3 regions of the Cellulomonas sp. FA1 genome follow, and region 3 is predicted to be linked to each of the others. Evidence: riboswitches for the same ligand, from Rfam matches in the RefSeq annotation. Region 3 holds a riboswitch; each other region holds the start of a gene.
The links. Region 3 has a riboswitch for S-adenosylmethionine ahead of GY42_RS13715 (methylenetetrahydrofolate reductase). Riboswitches for the same ligand answer to the same signal wherever they lie in the genome.
Positions count from the first base shown of each region.

Region 1: another riboswitch for S-adenosylmethionine. It lies ahead of GY42_RS09760 (rhodanese-like domain-containing protein); the one in region 3 lies ahead of GY42_RS13715 (methylenetetrahydrofolate reductase).
Region 2: another riboswitch for S-adenosylmethionine. It lies ahead of GY42_RS09675 (LLM class flavin-dependent oxidoreductase); the one in region 3 lies ahead of GY42_RS13715 (methylenetetrahydrofolate reductase).

Region 1 is NZ_LBMY01000001.1:2,156,484-2,163,162, forward strand. Features, by position in the region: gene GY42_RS09750 (aminotransferase class V-fold PLP-dependent enzyme) at 1-765, opposite strand, end outside; SAM riboswitch class IV at 802-916, opposite strand; gene GY42_RS09755 (GNAT family N-acetyltransferase) at 1,055-1,579, opposite strand; SAM riboswitch class I at 1,693-1,790, shown strand; gene GY42_RS09760 (rhodanese-like domain-containing protein) at 1,795-2,238, shown strand; gene GY42_RS09765 (O-succinylhomoserine sulfhydrylase) at 2,256-3,503, shown strand; gene GY42_RS09770 (hypothetical protein) at 3,561-4,058, opposite strand; gene GY42_RS09775 (aldo/keto reductase family protein) at 4,173-5,183, shown strand; gene GY42_RS09780 (pyridoxamine 5'-phosphate oxidase family protein) at 5,286-5,804, opposite strand; gene GY42_RS09785 (LLM class flavin-dependent oxidoreductase) at 5,960-6,490, opposite strand; gene GY42_RS18205 (hypothetical protein) at 6,659-6,679, opposite strand, start outside.
Region 2 is NZ_LBMY01000001.1:2,135,207-2,141,885, forward strand. Features, by position in the region: gene GY42_RS09665 (ABC transporter substrate-binding protein) at 1-719, opposite strand, end outside; gene GY42_RS09670 (NtaA/DmoA family FMN-dependent monooxygenase) at 752-2,158, opposite strand; gene GY42_RS09675 (LLM class flavin-dependent oxidoreductase) at 2,171-3,313, opposite strand; SAM riboswitch class IV at 3,753-3,858, opposite strand; gene purL (phosphoribosylformylglycinamidine synthase subunit PurL) at 4,045-6,438, opposite strand.
Region 3 is NZ_LBMY01000001.1:3,048,527-3,055,205, reverse strand. Features, by position in the region: gene GY42_RS18335 (hypothetical protein) at 1-222, opposite strand, end outside; gene GY42_RS13725 (DNA-3-methyladenine glycosylase I) at 362-970, shown strand; gene GY42_RS13720 (hypothetical protein) at 1,080-1,298, shown strand; SAM riboswitch class I at 1,461-1,567, shown strand; gene GY42_RS13715 (methylenetetrahydrofolate reductase) at 1,650-2,735, shown strand; gene metE (5-methyltetrahydropteroyltriglutamate--homocysteine S-methyltransferase) at 2,732-5,083, shown strand; gene GY42_RS13705 (MalY/PatB family protein) at 5,380-6,528, shown strand; gene GY42_RS13700 (response regulator) at 6,518-6,679, opposite strand, start outside.

The DNA.
Region 1 (6,679 bases), 890 kb from region 3:
CGCGTACGTCTTGTGGCCCGAGAACGCGACGTAGTCGACGTCCGAGGCCGCGAGCGAGAACCCGCGGTGCGGCACGAGCTGGGCGCCGTCCACGGCGACGCGGGTGCCGGCCGCGTGCGCGAGCGCGACGACGCGGTCCAGCGGCAGCGACTCGCCCGTGACGTTCGACGCGCCGGTGAGCGTGAGCAGGGCGTACGGGCGGCGTGCGAGCTCGTCGCGCAGCGCGTCGAGCGTCGCGGCGACCGTCTCCGCGATCGGCAGGACCGTCGCGACCCGGCCGGTGCCGGCGCGCGCGCCCGTGCTGCGCTGCACCCACGGCAGCAGGTTGGCGTGGTGCTCGACGTCGAGCACGAGCACGGCCCCACCCTCGGGCACGACGCCCGCGAGCAGGTTGAGCGAGTCGGTCGTGTTGCGCGTGACGATCGCGACGTCGTCCTCGCGCGCGCCGACGAACCGGGCGATCGACTGCCGCGACGCCTCGTACAGCGCGGTCGACACCTGCGACAGGTAGCCGGCGCCGCGGTGCACCGACGCGTAGAGCGGCAGCACCTCGGCGACGCGCGCCGCGACGGACGCGAGCGCGGGCGCGCTCGCGGCGCAGTCGAGGTTGGCGTAGGTGCGGCTCGTGCCGTCGACGAGCGGCACGGTCGTGGACGCGCCGGTGACGGCCAGCAGCGGGCCGCGGTCGAAGGCGGCGCGGCCCGTCGGCACGGCGGCGCCGGACGCCTCGTCGGCACACGCGAACAGCTCGGTGACGGTGGTCATGGTGGTCCTCCGGTACGGGTCCCTCGGGACCGGCCGGTCCCGCGCTTGCCGGCGCCGGACGGCGCGCGACCAGGTCGTCACCCGGGGCACCCCACCGCGGTTGGAGGGTTGCCGGCCAGCGAGCCGGGGCTTCGCGCTGACACTCTTGACCTGGGTCGAGGATCGGGGCCGCGTCCGGCGCGTGTCAACGCCGACGCGCCGTCGTTCTCGGCATGCGAGACGCGACGTCTCGCGACGAGGGACGGGGCCAGGACGCGGCGCGTGACGGGACGGCGAGCCCGTACCGACGTCAGGGCAGGTCGCGCACCATCACGACGCTGCGGTACGCCTTGCCCCGCCACTGGATCACGTCGCCCTCGACGAACCCCCAGCGCGCGTACATCCGCCGCAGCCCCTGCGCCGGGACGGCCGTGTCGAGGCCGATCGACCGCGCACCGCCGTCGACCGCCCACGTGCGCAGCGCACCCCACAACGCCGACGCCAGGCCGCGGCCGCGCAGGTCCGGGCGGACGGCGAGCTGGTTCAGCCACACCCGGCCGGGCTCGCGCGCCGCGGGCGTCAGCGCCAGCAGCCCACCGCCCGGAGGGCTGCTGCACGTGACGGTCCCCGCGAGCGCACCGGCGGCGTCGACGACGACCCAGGACGCGCCGACGCCGAGCGTGCGGGCCGCCGTCACGTCGTCGCTCTGCGTCGCGCCCGTGAAGTTCAGTCCGGCGGCGGCGAGGTCGGCGTAGGCCGCGTGCAGCAGGCGCGTGAGCGCGGGCACGTCGGAGACGGTCGTGGGGCGGAGCACGAAACCCTCGGGGACGTCCATCGGCGCCCAGCCTGGCACGGCGTCGCGGCCGTCCGCACGGCCCGTCGCCCGCCGTGAGACGCCCGCCGTGAGACGCCCGCGACGACGCCGCCCGCGCGGGCGTAGCATCGCCGCGACCATCCAGAGCGGCCGAGAGATCTGGCTCGACGACGCCGCAGCAACCCGCACGGGCGACCGTGGCGCAGGGTGCTACCGCCAGAGACGATGGGAGGACCATGACCGTGCAGCCGCGTCCCGCCCCCGGTTACGCCGGGGACGTCACCGCCACCGAGGCCTGGCAGATCCTGCAGGAGCGCGACGACGCCGTGCTCGTCGACGTGCGCACCGACGCCGAGTGGCGCTACGTCGGCGTGCCCGACCTGCGGCCCGTCGGCCGGCAGGCCGCGCTCGTCGAGTGGGTGCAGTACCCGTCCGGGCAGCCCAACCCGCGGTTCCTCGAGCAGCTCGCCGCGACCGGCGTCACGCCGGGCGACGGCCGGCCCGTGGTGTTCCTGTGCCGCTCGGGCCAGCGCTCGATCGGCGCGGCGCAGGCCGCGACCGCGGCCGGCTACGGGCCCGCGTACAACGTGCTCGAGGGCTTCGAGGGTCCGACGGGCCCCGACGGCCACCGCGGCCACGTCGGCTGGCGCGCCGACGGCCTGCCGTGGGTCCAGCCGTGAGCGGCGCGACCCCCGACCTGCCCCCGGGCCCGGGCGACTGGGACGACCACCGCCTCGACCGGACCACGCTGCGTCCCGACACGCTCGCGGTGCGCGGCGGGCTCGTGCGCACCGAGTTCGGCGAGATGTCCGAGGCCGTGTTCCTCACGCAGGGGTACACGTACGCGACGGCCGCGCAGGCCGAGGCCGGGTTCGCCGGCGACGTCGACCGCTTCCTGTACTCGCGCTACGGCAACCCCACCGTGACGACGTTCGAGGAGCGGCTGCGGCTGCTCGAGGGCGCCGAGGCGTGCTACGCGACCGCGTCGGGCATGTCCGCGGTGTTCACCGCGCTGGCCGCGCTCGTGCGGTCCGGCTCGCGCATCGTCGCGGCGCGCGCGCTGTTCGGGTCGTCGGTCGTGATCTTCGACGAGATCCTCGCCAAGTGGGGCGTGCGCACCGACTACGTCGACGGGCACGTGCCCGCGCAGTGGGAGGCCGCGCTCGCGACACCCGCCGACGTCGTGTTCTTCGAGACCCCGTCGAACCCGATGCAGGACCTCGTCGACATCGCGACCGTGAGCCGGCTCGCGCACGCGGCCGGCGCGACCGTCGTCGTCGACAACGTCTTCGCGACGCCCGTGTTCTCGCGCCCGCTCGAGCACGGTGCCGACGTCGTCGTGTACTCCGCCACCAAGCACGTCGACGGGCAGGGGCGCGTGCTCGGCGGCGCGATCCTCGGGTCCGCCGACTACGTGCGCGGACCCGTGCAGACGCTGCTGCGCAACACCGGGCCGTCGCTCTCGCCGTTCAACGCGTGGGTGCTGCTCAAGGGCCTGGAGACCATGAGCGTGCGCGTGCGCCACCAGGCGGCGTCGGCGCTCACGCTCGCGCGGTGGCTCGAGGAGCAGCCCGGCGTCGCGCGCGTCCGGTACCCGTTCCTGGAGTCGCACCCGCAGCACGACCTGGCGCGCGCGCAGCAGACCGGCGGCGGCACGGTCGTCACGTTCGACCTCGCGGTCCCGCCCGACGCACCCGCCGACGTCGCGAAGAAGGCCACGTTCGGCGTGCTCGACGCGCTGCGCGTCGTCGACATCTCGAACAACCTCGGCGACGCGAAGTCGATCGTCACGCACCCCGCGACGACGACGCACCGCAAGCTCGGCCCCGCGGGCCGCGCCGCGGTCGGCATCGGCGAGGCCACCGTGCGGCTGTCGGTGGGGCTCGAGGACGTCGAGGACCTGCGCGACGACCTCGCGCAGGCGCTCGCGACGCTCACGGGCTGACGGCGGGTCGCGGTCGGGGCCGGCGGTGGTCGGGACGGGCCGCGGTCGGGGCGGAGGTCAGCCCGCAGCGACCAGCCCGACCGCGACCACGGCGTCGGTCGCGGCGGTCACCGTCACGTCGACCGCCCCGCCGGGCAGGTCGAACGACGGGCCGTCGGCCATGGTGGCGCCGCCCTCGACGAGGGGCACGCACGGCGCCTCGGACGACGCGACCTCGGCGCCGTCGGCGACGACCGTGACCGTGACGGGCGCGCCGTCGTCCGACGTGCACACGACGCGCGGCGCGTACGACCCGGCGGTCACGTCGGCGAGCGTCGCGCGCTGCGTCCCGCCGCCGGCGACGGCGCCCGCGAACGCCTCGGTCGCGTCGCCCGTCTGCGCGAGCACGGCACGCTGGTCGTCCGGGGACGGCGGCTCGGACGCCCCCGCCCCGGCCCTCGGCGCAACGGGCGACGTCGGGCCCGGGGCGGGGGCTTCGCCGTCGGAGCACGCGGCGAGCACCAGGGCCGCCGCCGGGGCGAGCAGGAGGGCTGCGAGGCGTCGTCGGGGTCGCATGGCGGGGACGCTAGCGCAGGGCCGGGGCCCGACCAGGGCCGGGCCCGTCCCCCGTCACCGGCCACGGGGACGCACGGGCGGGCCCGTGTCGGGCGCGGGTGAGAGGCTGGGCGCATGCATTTCCGATTCCTCGGCAACTCCGGCCTCAAGATCTCCGAGCTCACCTACGGCAACTGGCTGACCCACGGGTCCCAGGTCGAGAACGACACCGCGACGGCGTGCGTGCGCGCCGCGCTCGACGTCGGCATCACGACGTTCGACACGGCCGACGTGTACGCCAACACGGTCGCCGAGTCCGTGCTGGGCGACGCCCTGGCCGGCGAGCGGCGCGAGTCGCTCGAGATCTTCACGAAGGTCTACTGGCCGACCGGCCCCGGCGGCCCGAACGACACGGGCCTGTCGCGCAAGCACATCCGCGAGTCGATCGACGGGTCGCTGCGTCGCCTGCGCACCGACTACGTCGACCTCTACCAGGCGCACCGCTACGACCACGAGACGCCGCTCGAGGAGACGATGCAGGCGTTCGCCGACGTCGTCCGCCAGGGCAAGGCGCTGTACATCGGCGTGAGCGAGTGGACCGCCGACCAGATCCGCGCGGGTCACGCGCTCGCGAAGGACCTGGGCGTGCAGCTGGTGTCGAACCAGCCGCAGTACTCGGCGCTGTGGCGCGTCATCGAGCCCGAGGTCGTGCCGACCTCGCGCGAGCTCGGCGTCTCGCAGGTCGTGTGGTCCCCCATCGCGCAGGGCGTGCTCACCGGCAAGTACAAGCCGGGTGCGCCGCTGCCCGAGGGCTCGCGCGCGACCGACGACAAGGGCGGCGCGAAGATGATCGCGCGGTTCATGCGCGACGAGGTGCTCGAGCGCGTGCAGGGCCTGCAGCCGATCGCCGACGAGCTGGGCCTGACGATGGCGCAGCTGTCGATCGCGTGGGTGCTGTCGAACGACAACGTCGCCGCCGCGATCATCGGTGCGTCGCGCCCCGAGCAGGTGCACGACAACGCCAAGGCCGCGGGCGTCACGCTGCCGGCCGAGGTGCTGACCCGCATCGACGAGGTGCTCGGCGACGTGGTCGTGTCCGACCCGTCCGAGACGGCGAAGGCCTCGCCCGCCCAGCGCCTGGTCTGACCCGCCGGGCCGCGGCCCGCGGACCGACCGCAGACGCACGACGCCCCGTCCCGGGTCACCGGGGCGGGGCGTCGTGCGTGCGGACGTGCCGGCGAGTCGCGGTCAGAGGTCGACGGTGGCGTTCTCACCGCCGTCGTACGCCTCGCCCGTGACCTTCGCCTTGACGAGGCTGATGACCGTCGCCAGACGACCGCCGGGGCTGTCCCAGTACTCGGCGGTGTCCGCGTGCAGCTTGATCAGCCCGAGGTTCGGGGTCTCCGGGCCGTCGGGGAACCACGCCTCGGCCACCGGCCCCCACAGCTCGCGCGCCTTCGCGGTGTCCTTCAGCACCTCGGCCGTCCCCGACACCGACAGCCACGACGACGACCCCGCGAACGCCGCGTTCGCCGGGCTGCCCGCGCGGATCTCCGCGACCTTGTGGCTGTCGAGCGCCGTGAAGAACCACAGGTCGCCGTCGAACTCGACGTCCTGCACACCCATCGGGCGGCTCACGAGCGCGCCGTCGGCGTCGACGGTGGTGAGCATCGCGAGGTGGTGGTCGCGCAGCAGCTCGCCGACCTTGGCGACCGCCTCCTCGTGCGTCGGGGCGTCGTCCTGCTCGTTCCAGGTCGTGCCGGCCATGGTGCCCTCCGTCCGTCGGGCGGACCCGGTGGCCCGCCCGGCCACGCTAGGCACGTGCGCGCCACGCCGCACCCGCGGGCGCCACGTCGCGGCGGGCACGCGCGGGACGGCCCGGGGCGGGCGCCCGCGGGTCAGCGGCTCAGCCGGTCAGCGGGTCAGCGGGCGAGCGAGCCGGCGTGCCGCGCGGACGACCCGACGAGCGCGAGCGCGACCGTGTCGACACCCGTGCGCGCCGCCAGGTCGGCGGCGTCGCGCAGCACGCGGTCGCGCGGCGCGACGAGCCACGTCGCGGACGGCGACCACGTGACGCCCGAGAACGCCTCGGCGTACGCGACGGCCGTGCGACGCCGGGCCGCGTCGGCCTCGTCGGCGGCGACCACGGTCTCGACCTCGAGCACCACGCGGACCTCCGCGCGGTCGCGCCCGACCGCGCGGATCTCGTCCTCGAGCACGCTCACGAGCGCGCGCACGGCCGCGGGCGTGGGCAGCGCGGCCGAGTGCACGAGCCGCACGACGTCGGCGCGCGCGGCGGCCAGGGCGATCGTGGTCGGGTCGAGCGCGGCGGCGTCGAGCAGGAACTCCACGCCGCGCGGAGCGGGTCGCGCGACCTCGACGCGGGGCACGTCGGGACGGGTGGACGACGGACCACGGGTCGCGCGCGTGGGCGCGAGGACGGGCTGAGCCACGGGGAGTTCCCTCGGGTCGAACGGGGTGCGTCGCGTGGGCCGTGCCGCACGCGCGCGGGGTCGTCAGCTCAGCGACAACACACCCGGACCGAGAACATGGAGGCACCCTAGCCCGCGCGCACGCGCCAGGACCACCCCTGGTCACACCTCGGGCGTCCCGGGGCCTCGCTACAGCACGAACGCGGCGGC
Region 2 (6,679 bases), 910 kb from region 3:
CACGCGTACCCGTCGCGTCGCGTGAGCACGGCGCCCTGGTCCTGCGTGTAGCTCTCGAGCACGAACGGGCCGGACCCGACGACGTCACCCTGCAGCCTCTCCTCGGGCGCGGCCTGCGTGGTCGCGTCGGAGAGGATCGCGAGCGACACCGTCGACGTGGCCTGCAGGAACTGCGCGTTGGGCGCCTCGAAGACGACCGTCGCGGTGCGCTCGTCGTCGACGCGCGTCTCGACGTACCCGGTGAGGTAGCTCGTCGCGAGCGCCGACCCGGCGCCGAGCCCGCGGGCCAGCACGTCGAGGTTCGCCTTCACGGTCGCCGCCGTCAGGGGCGTGCCGTCGGAGAACGTGACGCCGTCGCGCAGGTGGAACGTGAACCGCGTGAGGTCGTCGCCCACGTCCCAGCTCGTCGCGAGCCACGGCACGATCTCGCCGGTCTCGGGGTCCTGGTCGGTGAGCGAGTCGGCGAGCTGGCGGGCCACGTAGATGCTGACGTTCGAGCCGACCTGCTGGGGGTCGACGCCGCTGGGCGACGCGCCGAGCGCGAAGCGCAGCGTGCCGCCGGGCACGGGGTCGGCGCTCGCCGCAGCCGCGTCCGACGGGCCGACGGCGGGGGCCGCGGCCGTCGAGCACGCGGCGAGCAGCAGGGCCGGGACGAGCGCGGCGACCGCCCGGAGGCGTGCGCGGGGGCGCCGTGCGGGGGCGTGCGGTGCGGTGGTCATGACGTCCTTCCGGGGGACAGGGGTGGCGGGGCTCAGCGGCCGACGGCGGCGAGCGGGCGGGGGGTCGACGCGGCGGCGTGCGCGGCGTGGTCGCGGCGCGCGGGGCGCGGCAGCCCGAGGTGGTCGCGCAGCGTCTCGCCCGTGTACCCGGCGCGGAACGAGCCGCGCTCGACGAGCAGCGGGACGACCCGGTCGAGCACGTCGTCGAGGCCGTGCGGCGTGAGGTGCGGCACGAGGATGAAACCGTCGGACGCGTCCTGCTGGACGTGGCGGTCGATGTCGTCGGCCACCTGCTGCGCCGTGCCGACGAACCCGCCGCGCGTCGTCGCGTGGATGACGAGGTCGCGGATCGACCAGCGGTTCGCCTCGGCCTGCTCGCGCCACTGCCGGGCGACCGCGAGCGGGTCCTTCGCGTGCCGCACGCGACCGCGCGTGATCGACGCGTTCTCGACGTCGGGGTCGACGTCGGGCAGCGGGCCGTCGGGGTCGTACGCCTCGAGGTCGCGCCCCCACACCTGCTCGAGGAACGCGATCGCGGTGGGACCGGACACCTGCTGGCGGCGGACGTGCCGGGCGCGTTCGTGCGCCTCGGCCTCGGTGTCGCCGATCACGGCGGTGACCGCCGGGAGGATCAGCAGCTCGTCGGGCGTGCGTCCGTGCGCGGCGAGCCGCGACTTCACGTCGGTGTAGAACGCCTGCCCGGCGTCGAACGTCGAGTGCATGGAGAACACGACGTCCGCCGTGGCGGCCGCGAAGTCGCGTCCGTCGGCGGAGTCGCCGGCCTGGAACAGCACGGGGTGGCCCTGCGGGCCGCGCGGTGCGGGGAACGTGCCGACGACGTCCGCGTGCGGGCCGTGGTGCGCGACGGGGCGCACGGCCCCGTCGCGCAGGAACCTGCCCGCGGCGGGGTCGGCGAGCACCGCGTCGTCGTCCCACGAGTCCCACAGCGCGCGCGCCGCGTCGACGACCTCGCGGGCCCGCTCGTAGCGCAGCGGGTACGGCAGGTACCCGCCGCGACGGAAGTTCGCGCCCGTGAACGCGTCGGGGCTGGTCACGAGGTTCCACGCGGCGCGTCCGCGCGACAGCACGTCGAGCGTCGCGAACTGCCGCGCGACCTCCCACGGCTCGTTGAAGGTCGTGCTGATGGTGCCCGCCAGGCCGAGGCGGTCGGTCACCGCGGCGAGGGCCGCGAGCACGGGCAGCGTGTCGGGTCGCCCGACGACGTCGAGGTCGTGGATGCGGCCCTTGTGCTCGCGCAGCCGCAGGCCCTCGGCGAGGAAGAAGAAGTCCAGGTGCGCGGCCTCGGCGCGCGTGGCGAGGTGCTCGAACGACGAGAAGTCGACCTGGCTGCCCGCCGTGGGGTCGCTCCAGACCGTCGTGCTGTTGACGCCCGGGAAGTGCACCCCGAGCCGGACCTGCTTGCGCGGACGCGTGGTCATGGCGGACCCCTCTCAGGCCGTCGCGGCGAGGACGTTGGCGGGGCGCGCGAGCCCGAGGGTGTCGCGCAGCGTCGTGCCCGGGTAGGAGGTGCGGAACAGACCCGCGTCCTGCAGCAGCGGCACCAGCCCGTCGACCACCGCGTCGAGGTCCGTGGGCAGCACCGCCGGCAGCAGGTGGAACCCGTCGACCACCTCGCGCCACGCGTCGAGCACGGCCGCGAGGTCCGCCGGCGTGCCGACGTGCGTGAGCGACGCCGGGCGCCACGGCTCGCCCGCCAGGTCGTCGAGGACCGCGAGCCGGGCCGCCGCCGACGACCGGTCGTCGGCCAGCAGCAGGGAGGTGTCGACGAGCACGCGCAGGTCGCGCGGGTCCCGCCCCGCCGCGACGGCCTGCTCGTGCAGGCGGTCGCGCTGCGCGCGGGCCGCGCTCACGTCGGTCGCGCGCAGCCGCACGACGTCGGCGTGGCGCGCCGCGAGCGCGAGCGTCGCGTCGGACGTGACCGGCACGACGACCGGCGGGCGACCCTGCGGCGGACGGGGCGTGATCGACGGCCCGGCGACCGAGAACCGCGGGCCCGCGTGGTCGACCCGGTGCAGCTTGTCGCGGTCGACGTAGCGGCCGGTCGCGACGTCACGGATCACGGCGTCGTCCTCCCACGAGTCCCACAGCAGCCCGACGACGTGCGCGACCTCGGCGGCCTCGTCGACCGCGTCGTCGTGGTCCTGCGGGTCCTTGCGCCCGAACGCCGCGGCCTGCGCGGGGCCCGTGGACCAGCCGACCTGCCACCCCGCGCGCCCGCGGCTGACGTGGTCGACCGTGGCGATCGCCTTGGAGACGTGGAACGGCTCGGTGTGCGTCGTGTCGGTGCGCGCGACCAGGCCGATGCCGGCGCTGCGCGGTGCGAGGTGCGCCGCGAGCAGCACCGCGTCGAGCCGGCCCTGCAGGCCACCGGCGGGTGCCTCCTGCAGCACGTGGTCGTCGTCGAGGACCGCGAGGTCGAGCAGGCCGCGCTGCGCGGTCGCCAGCAGCTCGGCGGTGCGGCGGGGGTCGAACCAGCCGTGCGCGGCGGCCGGGACGGTGCGCCACGCGGCGGGGTGGGCGCCGGCGTCGGTGAGGTCGACGCCGAGGTGCAGGGACGGGCGGGTGTCGGGCACGGATGCTCCAGGGGTGCGCGGGACCGCGCCCGCGTCGGTCGACGGGGCGTGCGGGTCCCCGGGGTGGGGAGGTGGGGGTTCCGAGGTGCGGCGAGGCGACGCCGCGGCGTCCGCGTGATGGGGGACGCGGCCGGTCCGCCGAGGGCACGACGGCTCACGTCCACGGCGGGCGCCGCGGGTGCGGTCACCGCCCCGGCGGGGTCGCCACCGGGTCAGCGGTGCCGGCGTCGAGCGCGGCGTGCGCGTCGCGACGGGGTCAGCGGTGCCGGTGTCGAGCACGACGGGCTCGTCGCCGACGACGCGGGCGGCGGCACGACGGCGCCGCGGGAGGTCGGGTCAGCGACAGTCGCGCAGGGCCCGGCACGGCGCCGGACAGGTCGCGTGCTCGCGCCGCGCGGCCGTCTGCCTGCTCACCTGTCGCTCCATGTCGGTCCGTCCCTCGCGGTCGTTGCGCACGGCGTGCGCCTGGTCCTCACCCGGGGCACCCCGCCGCGCGGGTGGGTTGCCGTCCGACCAGCCGGGGCTTCGCGTCGGAGCTCGTGACCTGTGTCGTCGACATAAAGCCGACTTGATTGATCGGAAATTTATGCCCGCCCACGGGCCGTGTCAACGCCCGCGGACACCGCGTCCACGATCCGGGACGCACGCAGGCCCGACACCCCTCCGGGCACGACGACGCCCGCCGCCGCGCACGGGGCGCGAGGGCGGGCGTCGGGGTCGAGCAGGCGCCGTCAGCCGAACAGGCGCGGCAGCGTCGCCTCCCACTCGGCACGGGCCTCCGCGAGCGGCAGCGTGAACAGCCCCCGCACCTCGACGGCGGCCGCGTGCGCGTGGTCCGCGTCGTCGACGGGCGTCCCGGCCCCCGGCGAGCACGCCTCGGCCGTCTCCCCCAGCCGCAGCGCGAGCACGCCGCGCGCGGTGCACAGGTCCTGCAGGCGCACCTCCTCCGAGCGCGGCACGGCGACGAGCACGCGCGCCTGCGACTCGGAGAACAGCGCCTCGAACGGCGTCACGCCGTCGCGCGCGCACAACGCGTCGAGGTCGACCTGCACGCCCACGCCGTAGCGCAGGCTCGACTCGACGAGCGCGAGCGCGAGCCCGCCCTCCGACAGGTCGTGCGCCGCGTCGACCAGGTCGTCGCGCGCCGCGGCGACGAGCACCTGCGCGAGGCGGCGCTCGGCGTCGAGGTCGACGCGCGGCGGCACGCCGCCCAGGTGCCCGTGCACGACGTCGGCCCACGCCGACCCGTCGAGCTCGGCGCGCGTCGTGCCCAGCAGGTAGACGGCCTGGCCCGGCTGCGTCCACCCCGAGGGCACGGCGTCCGCGACGTCGTCGAGCACGCCCAGCACGCCGACCACGGGCGTCGGGTGGATCGACGAGTCGATCTGCCCGGGCTCGCCCGTGCCGTTGTACAGCGACACGTTGCCGCCGGTCACCGGCACCTCGAGCGTCTGGCACGCGTCGGCCAGGCCGCGGATCGCCTCGACGAGCTGCCACATCGAGTCGGGGTGCTCGGGGCTGCCGAAGTTGAGGCAGTCGGTGACGGCCATGGGCCGCGCGCCGACCGTCGCGACGTTGCGGTACGCCTCGGCGAGCGCGAGCTGCGCGCCCGTGTACGGGTCGAGCTTGGCATAGCGCCCGTTCGCGTCGGTCGCGAGCGCGACGCCCAGGCCCGTCGTCTCGTCGACGCGCACGACGCCCGAGTCGTCGGGCTGCGCGAGCGCGGTGTTGCCCTGCACGAACCGGTCGTACTGGTCGGTGACCCACGCGGGCGACGCGAGGTTCGGCGACGCGAGCAGCCGCAGCAGCGTCGCGCGCAGCTCGTCGGCGGACTCCGGGCGCGCGTACCGCCGCGCGCCCTCGGGCGTGCTCACCGAGTCGGCGACGAGCCCGTCCTGCCACGCGGGGCGCGCGTACGGGCGGTCGTAGACCGGCCCCTCGTGCGCGACGGTCTTCGGGTCGACGTCGACGATGCGGTCGCCGTGGTGGTCGATGGTCAGGCGCCCGGTGCCCGTGACCTCGCCGATCACGGCCGTCTCGACGTCCCAGCGCGCGGTGATCGCGAGGAACTCGTCGAGCTTCTCGGGGCTGACGACCGCCATCATGCGCTCCTGCGACTCCGACATGAGGATCTCGCCGGCCGTCAGGGTGGGGTCACGCAGCAGCACGTTCTCGAGGTCGACGTGCATGCCGCCGTCACCGTTGGACGCGAGCTCGCTCGTCGCGCACGAGATGCCCGCGGCCCCCAGGTCCTGGATGCCCTCGACGACGCGCGCGGCGTACAGCTCGAGGCAGCACTCGATGAGCACCTTCTCCATGAACGGGTCGCCGACCTGCACCGACGGGCGCTTCGACGGCTTCTCGTCGTCGAACGTCTCGGACGCGAGGATCGACGCGCCGCCGATGCCGTCGCCGCCCGTGCGCGCGCCGAACAGCACGACCTTGTTGCCGACGCCCGAGGCGTTGGCCAGGTGGATGTCCTCGTGCCGGAGCACGCCCAGGCACAGCGCGTTGACCAGCGGGTTGCCCTGGTAGCAGGCGTCGAACACGAGCTCGCCGCCGATGTTCGGCAGGCCCAGGCTGTTGCCGTACCCGCCGACGCCCGACACGACGCCGTGCACGACGCGCGCGGTGTCGGGGTGCTCGGGTGCGCCGAACCGCAGCTGGTCCATGACCGCCACGGGCCGCGCACCCATCGAGATGATGTCGCGCACGATCCCGCCGACACCCGTCGCGGCGCCCTGGTACGGCTCGACGTACGACGGGTGGTTGTGCGACTCGACCTTGAACGTCACGGCCCAGCCGTCGCCGATGTCCACCACGCCGGCGTTCTCGCCGATGCCGACGAGCAGGTGCTCGCGCATCGCCGGGGTCGTCTTGTCGCCGAACTGCCGCAGGTGCGTCTTCGACGACTTGTAGGAGCAGTGCTCCGACCACATGACGGAGTACATCGCGAGCTCGGCCGCGGTGGGGCGCCGGCCCAGGATGTCGCGGATCCGCTGGTACTCGTCGGGCTTGAGGCCGAGCTCGGCGAACGGCTGCTCGAGGTCGGGCGTCGCGGCGGCGTGCTCGACGGTGTCGGACGTGTGCTGGGGGACGTCGGGGCGCGCAGGTGCGGTGGTCATCGGTTCCCTCGGTGGGGGCCGGGTCCGTGGGGGGCGCTCGCCCGCGCAGGTACCCGCGCCGCAAGGTCGGCAGACGGCCCCAGGGTACCGGCGCGCGAGGGCGCGACGGCGGCGCGTCCACGGCCGACGCACGCCGGGGAGCAGGCGTCGGCGAGACGTCCCGTTGCTCCGCCCGTGCGACGTACGTCCACTTCTCACACGGTTCTCATACTTTTCGTCCGTTCTGCCCGATAGCCTGCGC
Region 3 (6,679 bases):
GGCCGGGGTCGCGCTCGGGCTCGCCGGTGCGGTCGGTGTCGTGGCCGCCGGGGTCGGCGTGGGCGACGTCGTGGGGGCCGCCGTGCCGTCGTCGCCGCCGCGTGTCAGGAGCAGCGCGACGACGACGCCGACGAGCACGACGACCGCGACGGCCCACGGCCACCAGGGCGCGCGGCGGGTGGGACCGGGACCGGGAGTGGCGGGTGCTGCCGGTGTGCTCATGCAGCCCTGCCTACTCCGGTTGCCCGGGGCACGCACCTCGGACGGATCCGGGCCGACCCCAGGCCCGCCCGGCGGGCGGCGACGCACGGCGGCGTGAACCGCCACGCGGGGTGTCGGCGGGACGGGCCAGACTCGTGCCATGACGACCACGGCCCCCTCACCCGACGCGACGCCCGCGGCACCGCTGGCGCAGGACGAGCCGTTCCGGTGCTTCGGCTCCGGCGACCCGGTGTACGCGGCCTACCACGACGACGAGTGGGGCGTCCCGGTCCACGACGAGCACGCGCTGTACGAGCGGATCTCGCTCGAGGCGTTCCAGTCGGGCCTCGCGTGGATCACGATCCTGCGCAAGCGGCCGGCGTTCCGCACGGCGTTCGCCGGGTTCGACCCCGAGGTCGTGGCGACCTTCGGCGAGGACGACGTCGCGCGGCTCATGGCGGACGCGGGGATCGTGCGCAACCGCGCGAAGGTCGACGCGACGATCGCGAACGCCCGCGCGCTGCTCGCGCTGCACGACTCCGGCCGCACGCTCGACGAGGTGCTGTGGTCGCACGCGCCCACGGCGCCCCGCGAGCGCCCGCGCAGCTACGCCGACGTGCCCGCGCGGACCGCCGAGTCGGCCGCGCTGGCCAAGGAGCTCAAGTCGCTCGGCTTCCGGTTCGTCGGCCCGACCACCGCGTACGCCGCGATGCAGGCGTGCGGCGTGGTCGACGACCACCTCGCGGCGTGCGTCGTGGTGGCCGGGTGACCCCGCGTCCCCCGGGTGGCGCGCGCGCTGCTCCGGCGGGGTGACGCGTGGGGTGAACAAGCGTCCGGCGGCCGACGGGGCCCTTCCCACCGCCGCTAAGGTCGCCCCCATGACCCACCACGCGCACCCGGACGGGCAGCACGACCCCGTGCAGGCCGCGCACGAGGCGTGGTGGACGGCGGGCGAGCCCGACCCGCAGGTGCTCGCGGCCGTGCACGAGGGCCTGCACGACGTCCCCGTGATGACCCCGGCGACGTCCTGGTTCGGTCTGCCGCACCAGCGCACGGCACGCGAGGCGCTGCCCTCGCTGCACCGCCGCCGCCGCTGACCCCTGCCGTCCACCCGGCGTCGCCCCGGGCGGTCGGCGTGCGACGAGCTGTTCCGACCCACTCCGGCCCGTCGGAGCCGGGAGGGCCGCCGACCGAACGAAGTCGTCTCACTGAACGAGAAGCGCTGTCCGCCATCCGGGCATGGCCGCTAGCATCGTCGTCGACCATCCAGAGCGGCTGAGAGACCTGGCTCCGCGACGCCGCAGCAACCCCCCTCCCTGCGAGGGTGTGGGTGCTTCCGCCAGGAACGATGGAGTGACGATGACCGTCTGCGCCCTGGCGACCGACCCCTCGTGCAGCCCGTGCTGCCCCGTGAGCGCACGCACCGCGTGCCTCCCGGGCCGCACCCGATGACCCTCGTGGCCGAGGTCGAGGCACCCGCCCCGCCGCCCGCCCGGGCCGCCGGCCGGCGCGCCGAGCAGGCGGGCGCCCTCGACCGGCCCACCGTGTCCTTCGAGCTCTTCCCGCCCCGGAACCCCGACGCCGCGCCGCGGCTCTGGCGCACGGTGCGCGAGCTCGAGACCGTCGAGCCCGACTTCGTGTCCGTGACCTACGGCGCGTCGGGCCGCACGCGCGAGACCACGCGCGTGCTCGTGCGGCGCCTGCTGCGCGAGACGTCGCTGACCCCGATCGCGCACCTGACCTGCGTGGGCACCTCGCGCGACGAGGTCACGACGATCGTCGAGGAGTTCCTCGACGAGGGCGTGCGCTCGTTCCTCGCGCTGCGCGGCGACCCGCCCGCGGGCGAGCCGGACTGGCGTCCGCACCCCGACGGCGTGCACACCGCCGCCGAGCTGGTCGAGCTGCTCCGCGAGATCGAGGGCCGCCGGTGCGGCCGCTCCGCGTCGCAGGCGGTGCGCGCCCGCGTCCGCCCGCTGTCCGTGGCGGTCGCGGCGTTCCCGCGCGGCAACCACGCGACCGGCGGCACACGCGCGCAGGACGTGCAGGCGCTGCTCGCCAAGCAGGAGGCGGGCGCCGACTTCGCGATCTCGCAGGTCTTCTTCGACGCCGAGGCCTACCTCGGTCTCGTCGCCGAGGCGCGCGAGGCCGGCGTCACCATCCCGATCGTGCCGGGGATCATCCCCACCACCGACCCGGCCCGCCTGCTGCGCGTGCAGGAGCTGACGGGCGTGCCCGTGCCGCAGCGCCTGCTCGACCTGCTCGGCGGCACCGACGACCCCGCGGAGCGCCACCGGCGCGGCACGCGCGCCGGTGTCGACCTGGTCAACGGCGTGCTGGACGGCGGCGCGCCCGGCGTGCACGTCTACACGTTCAACACCCACGAGGCGGCGCTCGACCTGCTCGACGGCGCCGACCTCGTCGGCGGACGGCGCACCACCGTCGCCGACCCCGCCCCGCCCACGACCACCGCACCCACGACCACGGCCGCGCCCACCGGCGCCGCCTCGACGACTCCGCGAGGGAACCTGTCATGACCAGCACCACGCCCGCCGCGCCGGCCACCCCGGCCTTCCCCACCGGCTCCGTCCTCGGCTACCCCCGCATCGGCCCGCGCCGCGAGCTCAAGAAGGCCCTCGAGGCGTTCTGGGCCGGCCGCAGGACGGCCGACGAGGTCGAGGCCGTGGCCGCCGACCTGCGCCGGCGCACCCGCGCCCGCCTCGCCGAGCTCGGCCTCGCGACCGACGCCCCCGCGATCCCGAGCGCGTTCTCGTTCTACGACCACGTGCTCGACACGGCCGCGCTCGTCGGCGCCGTGCCCGCCCGCTTCGCCGACCTGCAGGACGCCGACGGGCGCCTCGACCTCGCCGGGTACTCGACGGTCGCGCGCGGCCGCGGCGACGACCTGCCGCTCGAGATGACCAAGTGGTTCGACACGAACTACCACTACCTGGTCCCCGAGATCGGCCCGGGCACGGCGTTCCGCTACGCGTCGGACCGCCCGGTCGCCGAGTTCGCCGAGGCGCTCGCCGACGGCGTGCTCACGCGTCCCGTCGTCGTCGGCCCCGTGACGTTCCTCGCGCTCGCGAAGCCCACCGAGGACGCGCCCGCGGGCTTCCACCCGCTCGACAGGCTCGACGACCTGCTGCCGGTCTACGCGCGCCTGCTCACCGAGCTCGCCGCCGCGGGCGCGACGTGGGTGCAGCTCGACGAGCCCGCGCTCGTCTCCGACTCGATCGGCGTCGACGCGGCGGTGCTGGCCGAGGCCACGACCCGCGCCTACCGCGCGCTCGCGACCGAGCTCGCACGACCCGAGCGGCCCGCAGTCCTCGTCGCGGCGCCCTACGGCGACCTGGGCGCGGCGCTGCCCGTGCTCGCGGCCACCGACGTCGAGGGTCTCGCGATCGACCTCGTGCGCGGCGACGCGCCCACGGTCCCGGTGCCCGGCCTGGCCGGCAAGACGCTCGTCGGCGGCGTCGTCGACGGCCACAACATCTGGCGCGCGGACCTCGACGCGAGGCTCACGGTGCTCGAGCAGCTCGCGGGCCTCGGTGCGGCCGCCGTCGCGGTCGGCACGTCGACGTCGCTGTTCCACGTGCCGCACACGCTCGACGACGAGCCCGCGCTCGACCGCACGCTCGTGCAGTGGCTCGCGTTCGCCGACGAGAAGGTCCGCGAGGTCGCGACGCTCGCGACGGGCCTGACCGAGGGCCGTGAGGCCGTGCGCACCGAGCTGCTCGCGGCGTCCGACGCGGTGCGCAGCCGCGCGACGGCACCCGGCGTGGTCCGGCCCGAGGTGCGCGAGCGCGCCGCCGCGCTCACCGACGACCAGTTCCGCCGCGGCCCGTTCGCGGCGCGCAAGGCCGCGCAGGCCGAGCGCCTGCGGCTGCCCGCGCTGCCGACCACGACGATCGGCTCGTTCCCGCAGACGCCCGAGATCCGCAAGGCCCGCGCCGCGTTCGGCAAGGGCGAGCTGTCGGCGGCGGCGTACGAGGACGAGATGAAGGCGGAGATCCGCCGGGTCGTCGAGCTGCAGGAGCGCATCGGCCTGGACGTGCTGGTGCACGGCGAGCCCGAGCGCAACGACATGGTGCAGTACTTCGCCGAGAACCTCGACGGGTTCGCGGTCACGCAGAACGGCTGGGTGCAGTCGTACGGCTCGCGCTGCACGCGCCCGTCGATCCTGTGGGGCGACGTGTCGCGGCCCGCACCCATCACGGTCGCGTGGACCACGTACACGCAGTCGCTCACCGACAAGCCCGTCAAGGGCATGCTCACGGGCCCGGTGACGATCCTCGCGTGGTCGTTCGTGCGCGACGACCAGCCGCTCGGCGACACCGCGAACCAGGTGGCGCTCGCGCTGCGCGACGAGATCGCGGACCTCGAGGCCGCGGGCATCGGCATCGTGCAGGTCGACGAGCCGGCGCTGCGCGAGCTGCTGCCGCTGCGCGAGAAGGACCACGCGGCGTACCTCGACTGGTCGGTGCGCTCGTTCCGCCTCTCGACGGCCGGCGTGCGCCCGGACACGCAGATCCACACGCACCTGTGCTACTCGGAGTTCGGCGAGATCATGGACGCGATCGACGGCCTCGACGCGGACGTGACGAGCATCGAGGCGGCCCGCTCGAAGATGGAGATCCTCGGCGACATCGCGGCGGCGGGCTACCCGCGCGCCGTCGGCCCGGGCGTGTACGACATCCACTCGCCCCGCGTGCCGTCGCAGGCCGAGGTCACCGAGCTGCTCACCGAGGCGGTCCGCACCATCGACGTCGACCAGCTCTGGGTCAACCCGGACTGCGGCCTCAAGACCCGCCGCTACGAGGAGGTCACGCCCTCGCTCGAGCACCTGGTCGAGGCGACCCGCACGGTCCGCGCGACGCTCTGACGCAGGCGCCGCGCCGCACGACCCGGGGCCCCGGCCCGCCGCACCCGCGGCGGCCGGGGCCTCGCGCGGTCTGCTGCGGCGGGCAGGCATCTGGCGGTGAGTCCCGGAGCCAGATCTACCGCGCGCCCGCGGTGGTCGACGTCCTGACCAGCAGCCCTCGTCGCTGACAAGCGGACTTGAACGGCGACCGGTCGCATTCAAGTTCCATGGTGAGAAATGGAACGCAGACCCAGTCGCCGCACGTCGGCGCCGCACCTCGTCGCCACGACTCGCACGCCTGGCCGTACCGTGACCTCATGACCTCGCCGTTCGACGTCACGCCCGACGAGCTGCGTCGGCGCACCTCGCTGAAGTGGCACACGTACGAGCCGGACGTGCTGCCCGCGTTCGTCGCCGAGATGGACGTCCGGCCCCTCGAGGCGGTGGTCGACGCGGTGCACCGCGCCATGACGACCGGCGACACGGGGTACGAGGCCGAGCCGACCAGCCCGCAGGGCACCGCGTACGCGGAGGCGTTCGCGGACTTCGCGGCCCGGCGGCAGGGCTGGGACGTGCCGGTCGAGCGCACACGGCTCGTGCCCGACGTCATGCTGGGCGCCGTCGAGGTGCTGCGCCTGGTGACCGGGCCCGGCGACGGCGTGGTCATCAGCCCGCCGGTCTACCCCCCGTTCCGCGCGTTCGTCGAGCACGCGGGCCGGCGCGTGGTCACCGCTCCGCTCACGCCCGCGGGGCGGCTCGACCTCGACGCGCTGGACCGCGCGTTCGCCGGTGCCCGCGCGTACCTGCTGTGCCACCCGCACAACCCGACCGGCACCCTGCACACGGCCGACGAGCTGCGCGCGCTGGGCGAGCTCGCGGCGCACCACGGCGTGCGGGTCGTCGCGGACGAGATCCACGCGCCGCTCGTGGTGGGCGACGAGCCGTTCGTGCCCACCACCACCGTGATCCCCGACGCGATCGCGCTGCACTCGGCGTCCAAGGCGTTCCACCTCGCCGGGCTGAAGGCCGCGATCGCCGTGCCGGGACCCGCGGCGCGCGACCTGGAGCGGCTGCCGGAGATCGTGCGGCACGGCGTCAGCCACGTCGCGTCGATCGCGCACCAGGCCGCCTACCGCGCCGGCGACGCGTGGCTCGACGACGTGCGTGCCGGGATCCGCGCGAACGGCGACCGCACGGCCGCCGTCCTGGCGGAGCGTCTGCCGGAGGCCCGTTGGGACCGCCCGGCGGCCACGTACTTCGCGTGGCTCGACCTGCGCGCGACGCCCGCGGTGGTCGCGAGCGGCGCCGACCCGGCGCGGCTGCTGCTCGCGCGCGGGCGGCTCGCGGTCAACCCCGGCCCGACGTTCGGCGAGGCCGGCGACGGGCACGTGCGCCTCAACCTCGCGACGGCGCCGTCGATCCTCGACGACGCGCTCGACCGCCTCGTGGCGACGCTCACGCGCTGACGGCAGCACGCACCGCGGCGGTCACCGCGGTCGCCTCGGCACGCACGGCACCGAGCACGTCCGCGCCCGGGAGCGCGCCGCGCCGTGCGGCGTCCTCGACCCGTCGCAGCAGGTCCGCCAGGCCCGTCGCGCCGACCGTCCCGCACGCACC